2 regions of the Halopseudomonas sabulinigri genome follow, and region 2 is predicted to be linked to the other one. Evidence: predicted binding sites of a transcription regulator. Region 2 holds the regulator's gene; the other holds the start of a gene.
What was found. Region 2 encodes sigma-54, which starts transcription at its own class of promoters, with help from an activator protein. Its sites were predicted from a motif close to ANTGGCATNNANNTTGCTNT; they were not measured.
Positions count from the first base shown of each region.

Region 1 (3,371 bases), 650 kb from region 2:
GCTGCATAAACCATTTTCTACATAGATAGACAGCTAAGGACCAACACCAGATGAACATGGAGCAAAAACCGGCCATCTATTTCCATATAAAGGAAGCGACCTTGCCAGGCGCAATCGAATGTATGGGCGGGCAGTCCAGCAACACCGCGTATTTCCGGAGGTATCCCTTGCTTAACTGGGCCATTGTATTTTTTGTCATGACCGTCGCTGCGGCCGTTTTCACCTTTGGGGGGTTTGGAGCCACCGCCGCGACACTGGGAAAAATGTTTTTCGGCGTATGTCTTTTACTGTTCGTCGGCACCATGTGGATGAGCAAGCGTCGTCGTATCTAGTCGAGCTGGGCGAGCGCTGCTGGCCCGGCCCGCGCAGCTGTGTGCCATAATTGTCCGCATCTGATCACGAGCCCGCCAAACCGCCTGCATGCCCGCCGACATTCACCAGTTAACGCCACTGCTATATCCGCTGGCGAACCGGTTTTACCGACAGCACCAGCGCGGCACCAAAGTCGGCAGACAGCACTTGGTGTGGGTTGGCAAGAAGCATGACCTGATAGTCAGTGCGCTCTGCCTGACGCCGATTAGCCACGGCCACTGGCTGACCAGCTTGCTGGTTGCCCCGAGCCACCGCCGTCTTGGCTTGGCCGCTATGCTGCTGAAGCACATCAGACACGAGTACGCCGGGCCAATCTGGCTATTCTGCGCACCGGAACTACGCCCCCTCTATGAGCAGACTGGCTATCGAGTGGCCAGCGAGCTGCCAGAAAGCCTGCAAGACAAACTGCTGCGCTATCGGCGCCACAAAACGCTGATTGCCCTCATCAACAGCCCACCGGTTTAGCTCACACACGCATCTACCTGCACCGGAATCCCTCCTTCTGCACTCCCTTGCATCCCCTTGCACTGAAAAGGCTATTACGGTGCTATCGCACTGCCACCCTTTGTGCCACTAGCATTTTTTTGCGCACCCCCACAGTGCATGACTTTCCCCAGAGACCTGCGATGCCACGCTTCACATTGTCATAAAAATGACATAAGCAAATGAAAGTAAAAGGTTTTTAAAACCTGGCAAGCAAAATGCTATGAGAGCAATGCCAACGCATTTAATCAAAACATTTTGGGGAAACACGCGATGATGAAGAAACTTGCAGTTGCCGTTGCTACCGCCAGCACACTGTCCTTTGCCAACATGGCACACGCTGAAGCATTTGACACAGCGATTGGGGAAATCGACGCGAGCATGACTGTAACTCTCGCCACCGACTACATCTGGCGCGGCCAGTCTCAGACTGACGGTGCAGGCGCAATTCAAGGCAGCCTGGACTTCGCCCATGAAAGCGGCCTGTACATCGGCGCCTGGGCATCCAACGTAGATGCCGACGACTTCGGTGGCGCCAGCGTAGAAATCGACTACTACGCAGGCTACGGCGGCGCCATCACCGATGACATCACCTACGACCTGTCCTGGGCCACTTACACTTATCCGAAAAACAGCTCCATCGACGTCGAAGAAGCGCTGGCCAGCCTGAGCCTGTATGGCTTCACTCTAGGCGCCAAGTACGCCTATGACCCGTCCAGCGCCCTGTATACCTACATCGACTACGGCTTTGACCTGCCATGGGACATGGGTCTGGGCCTGCACTACGGTCTGACCGATACCAAAGACCCGCTGAACGGTGTTGACGGTGACGAAGAGTACGGCGACTGGGCTGTCAGCATCGGCAAAACCGTCCTGGGCCTCGACATGGCGCTGATGTATAGCGATACCGACCTAGGTGACGACTGCGCCTATTCAGACAGCGACTCTTGCGACGCGAACTTCACTTTCTCCGTGTCCAAGTCTCTGTAAGAGCACTATCTGACATCCCCACTCATCCAGGGATGTCATCAGCTGAAGCAGTAGCATTACACCGGTCTCGCACGCCTTGTTCCACGGCAAGGTTCGCAGACCGGTTTTTTTACGTCTGCAATGCTGCGTTAGCTGTGATTCAAGCAAAAAAAACCGGCGCTAAAGCGCCGGTTTTGCCATCCACTTGCCTCAGGCGCGTGGCAGGGTCACACCGCGCTGGCCCTGGTACTTGCCGCCACGGTCACGGTAAGACACTTCACAGGATTCGTCAGACTCGAAGAACAGCATCTGCGCCACACCTTCGTTGGCGTAAATCTTGGCCGGCAGCGTGGTGGTGTTCGAGAACTCGAGGGTCACGTGCCCTTCCCACTCAGGCTCCAGCGGCGTGACGTTGACGATAATGCCGCAACGCGCGTAGGTGCTCTTGCCCAGGCAAATGGTCAGTACGTCGCGCGGAATGCGGAAGTACTCAACCGTGCGTGCCAGCGCGAAGGAGTTTGGCGGAATGATACAAACATCACCCTTCACATCAACGAAGCTCTTTTCATCAAAGTGCTTGGGGTCGACAGTGGCCGAGTGAATATTGGTGAATACCTTGAACTCATCGGCACAGCGTACATCGTAGCCGTAGCTGGACACCCCATAAGAGATCACCCGATCGCCTTCCGCGCCGCGCACCTGGCGCTCCACAAAGGGCTCGATCATCCCGTGCTCCTGGGACATTCTGCGGATCCAACGGTCGGCTTTGATGCTCATGGTGTGTCCTGAACTGGTCGAAAAAGAGCCTGCATGTTACCGGGTTATGGGAGCGGACAAAAGACCACGGTCAGTCATCACTGATGCTGATCTCCGGCATCCCCTGGCCAGCCGCCTGCTGGCTGATGCGCGCGCCGACATGTCGCGCCATATCCTGGTAGATCATGCTGATCTGGCATTCCGGTTCGGCGATGACAGTGGGCTTGCCGCCATCTGCCTGCTCACGAATCATCATCGACAGCGGCATCGAGGCCAACAGGTCTACCCCGTACTCATCGGCCAGGCGTTCGCCGCCGCCTTCGCCAAACAGATGCTCGGCGTGACCACAGTTGGAACAGATGTGAATAGCCATATTCTCGACCACACCCAGCACCGGAATATTCACCTTCTCGAACATGCCGATGCCCTTCTTGGCATCCAGTAACGCCAGATCCTGCGGCGTCGTCACGATCACCGCGCCGGTTACCGGCACCTTTTGCGCAAGGGTGAGTTGAATATCACCGGTGCCCGGCGGCATGTCGACCACCAGGTAGTCGAGCTCATCCCAGGCCGATTGGGTCAGCAGCTGCATCAGCGCACCCGACACCATGGGCCCGCGCCAGACCACCGGCGTGGTGTCGTCGACCAGAAAAGCCATCGACATCACCTGCAAGCCGTGTGCGCGCGGCGGGATGAACCATTTGTTGTCGCGCACCTCGGGCCGGGTACCTTCCGGTAGGCCCAGCATCAAGCCCATGCTGGGGCCGTAGATATCGGCATCCAGTACTCCA
Region 1 is NZ_LT629763.1:180,268-183,638, reverse strand. Features, by position in the region: gene BLU26_RS18685 (DUF1328 domain-containing protein) at 51-332, shown strand; gene BLU26_RS00805 (GNAT family N-acetyltransferase) at 421-837, shown strand; gene BLU26_RS00800 (TorF family putative porin) at 1,129-1,845, shown strand; gene dcd (dCTP deaminase) at 2,035-2,601, opposite strand; gene apbC (iron-sulfur cluster carrier protein ApbC) at 2,672-3,371, opposite strand, start outside.
Region 1: BLU26_RS00800 (TorF family putative porin) is a predicted target of sigma-54. The motif match lies at 1,061-1,080, and genes of this name have one in related genera.

Region 2 (3,371 bases):
ATCAGTACGTCGTCAGTGGCGGCGAGAAAGAGTACGTCACAGTTCACGCCGGCATCGCGAACCTGTTTGAGCAGCTCAGGGAATCGTTGCAAATCGCTGGCGAGGTTGCGGGCATCAATGCTGATGGCCACTGCAGGCAGGCTTAGCTCGGCTTGGCTGGCCTGTTTGGCCAGTTCCGGCAGCAGACCTGCCGGCAAGTTGTCGATGCAGTAGAAGCCATTGTCTTCCAGCAGGTGCAAAGCGGTGCTTTTACCTGACCCGGAACGGCCGCTGACGACAACCAGACGCATTGGCTTCAGCCCCCATCTCCGGCGGTCATGACATCGTACAGGCTCTGGGCGTCGGGCGCGGCGCGCAGTGCATCGCGCAGCTCGGCCTGATCCAGTTTGCCAGCAAGCATTTTCAGAATCTGCAGGTGCTGGTCGGTCGCCTCCTGGGGGACCAGGAGGACGAAGATCAAGTCTACGGGTTGGCCGTCCAGCGCATCGAAATCGATTTTTCCATCAAGCTGCAGCAGAGCGCCGATAGCCTGATGGCAGTCGCCCAGGCGGCAGTGAGGAATGGCGATGCCATTGCCGAAGCCGGTGGAGCCCAGTTTTTCGCGGGCAATCAGGCTTTCGTAAATGGCATCTGGGTCAAGGTTGGTGTGCTGGGCAACCAGTTTGCCGATCAGCTCCAGCACACGTTTCTTGGATCCCCCCTGAACGCCCGAGAAGGTGCGGTCAGGGGTCAAGATATGGTCTATTTGCATGGTTATGCGGTGAGATTCGCGTTAACGGTCGTTGGCGCCTTGCAGGCGATCGATGTGTTTTTCCTTGTGCTTGATCAGTTGCCTGTCAAGCTTGTCGGTGAGCTGGTCGATGGCGGCGTACATGTCGGTATGCTCGGCAAGGGCGACAACTTCGCCACCGGCGACATGCAGGGTTGCTTCAGCTTTCTGACGGAGTTTTTCGACTTCAAGGGTTACCTGGACGTTGGTGATCTTGTCAAAATGCCGCTCCAGGCGGGCCATTTTTTCAGTGACGTAATCGCGCAGTGCGTCAGTGATATCGAGTTGATGACCGCTAATGTTCAGTTGCATACGGCTTCTCCTGATTGGCTTGATGTTGCTGGGTGACTGGGCGTCACCCGGTGGTGCCACTGTATGTTCCTTGACAGCTTAAACCAGTCTCTTGCGTTCGCTCGAGGGCGCGATATTGAGCGATTCGCGGTATTTTGCGATGGTCCGGCGGGCCACTTCAATGCCTTGTTCTTCCAGTAAACCAGCGATCTTGCTGTCGCTCAATGGTTTCTTTGGGTTTTCTGCAGCAACCAGTTTTTTAATCAGCGCGCGAATGGCGGTAGAGGAGAATTCGCCGCCTTCGCTGGTGCCGACATGGCTGGAGAAAAAGTACTTGAGTTCGAAGATGCCGCGCGGCGTGTGCATGAACTTCTGCGTGGTTACCCGCGAGATGGTCGACTCGTGCATGCCAACGGCTTCAGCGATGTCGTGCAATACCAGCGGCTTCATGGCTTCTTCACCCTGTTCCAGAAAGCCGCGCTGATGCTCGACAATCTGGGTGGCGACTTTCATCAGGGTTTCGTTGCGGCTTTGCAGGCTCTTGATGAACCAGCGCGCTTCCTGCAAGTGATTGCGCAGGTAGGTGTTGTCTTCACTGGAGTCGGCGCGGCGGACCATGGAAGCATACTGGCCGTTGACGCGCACCTTGGGTACGGACTCCTGGTTCAGCTCAACCAGCCAGCGGTTGTTGTCCTTGCGCACAATAACGTCGGGGATCACGTACTCCGGCTCGCCGGAGGCAATTTCACCGCCGGGCCTGGGGTTCAGTGTTTGAATCAGCGCCACGGCGTCGCGCAGCTGGTCTTCCTTCAATTTGCTGCGGCGCATCAGTTGGCTGAAGTCGCGGCTGCCAAGCAGTTCCAGGTGGTCACGGATAACCCGCGTGGCCTGCTCGAGCATGGGGGTATCTGCCGGCAACTGGCGAATCTGCAGCAGCAGGCACTCGCGCAGGTCACGTGCGCCAATGCCAACCGGTTCGAACTGCTGAATACGGTGTAGCACCATCTCGATCTCGTCCATCTCGACCTCCATTTCGGGAGGCAGTGAAGCGAGAATGTCGTCCAGGGATTCTTCCAGGTAGCCGTCGGCGTTGATGCCATCAATCAGCGCGATGGCAATTTCATAGTCGGTTTCCGACATCGGGATAAGGTTGAGCTGCCACTCCAGATGGCTCTGCAGCGTCTCACCGGTGCCGGTGCGCGAGGTGTAGTCCCAATCCTCTTCATCCTGGCTGGGCAGGGAGCTGGCTGAGGTCTGGTAGACGTCCTCCCATTGGGTATCGACCGGCAGCTCGTTGGGAATCTGTTCGTTCCAGTTACCGTCCTGTTCGGGCTGGCTGTGCTGGTCGATGGCATCCAGCGAGACGGGTTCGGGCACGCTGACCGAGGTATCGTCCCCGGTGTTGTCGCTGTCGTTGGCATCATTGCTGCCGGCGCTGTAATCGTCGTCGCCGTCGTCGGCCATCTCCAGCATGGGATTGGCCTCCAGTGCTTCCTGCACCTCCTGCTGGAGGTCGAGGCTGGATAGCTGTAGCAGTCGGATGGCTTGCTGCAGCTGCGGAGTCATCGTCAGCTGCTGCCCCATCTTGAGGACGAGCGAGGGTTTCATTGTGTGGCGAATTACCTTGTGCGCTTGATCAAACTGTTAGCGAGGCCGCTCGGGCTCATGTTGTTTTGTAGCATGCCTGAAACCTTTGCCGTTTTATAGCCGGAAGGCGTGGCCCAGGTAGACGTCCTTGACCGTCTGATCGGCCAATACCGTATCGGCGTCACCTTCGGCGATTATGTGGCCTTCGTTGACGATATAGGCCTTGTCGCAGATATCCAGCGTTTCTCGCACGTTGTGGTCGGTGATAAGCACGCCAATGCCCTTGTCTTTCAGGTGCTGGATGATCTGTTTGATGTCGCTGACCGAAATGGGGTCAACGCCGGCAAAGGGCTCGTCGAGCAGAATGAAGCTCGGGTCGGTTGCCAATGCGCGGGCAATCTCAGCGCGGCGCCGCTCGCCACCGGACAGGCTCATGCCCAGATTGTCACGCAGGTGCTGGATGTGAAACTCGCGTAGCAGTGATTCCAGCTTGCCCTTGCGGCCCTCGGCGTTGAGGTCCTTGCGGGTTTCCAGAATGGCCATGATGTTGTCGGCAACCGTGAGTTTGCGGAAGATCGAAGCTTCCTGTGGCAGGTAGCCGATACCTTCGCGCGCGCGGCCGTGCATCGGCAGTGCGGTGATGTCGCGATCATCGATCTGCACCGCGCCCTGGTCAGATTTGACCAGCCCGACAATCATGTAGAAACAGGTGGTCTTGCCGGCC
Region 2 is NZ_LT629763.1:3,557,096-3,560,466, forward strand. Features, by position in the region: gene rapZ (RNase adapter RapZ) at 1-290, opposite strand, end outside; gene ptsN (PTS IIA-like nitrogen regulatory protein PtsN) at 296-751, opposite strand; gene hpf (ribosome hibernation promoting factor) at 773-1,081, opposite strand; gene BLU26_RS16170 (RNA polymerase factor sigma-54) at 1,160-2,668, opposite strand; gene lptB (LPS export ABC transporter ATP-binding protein) at 2,762-3,371, opposite strand, start outside.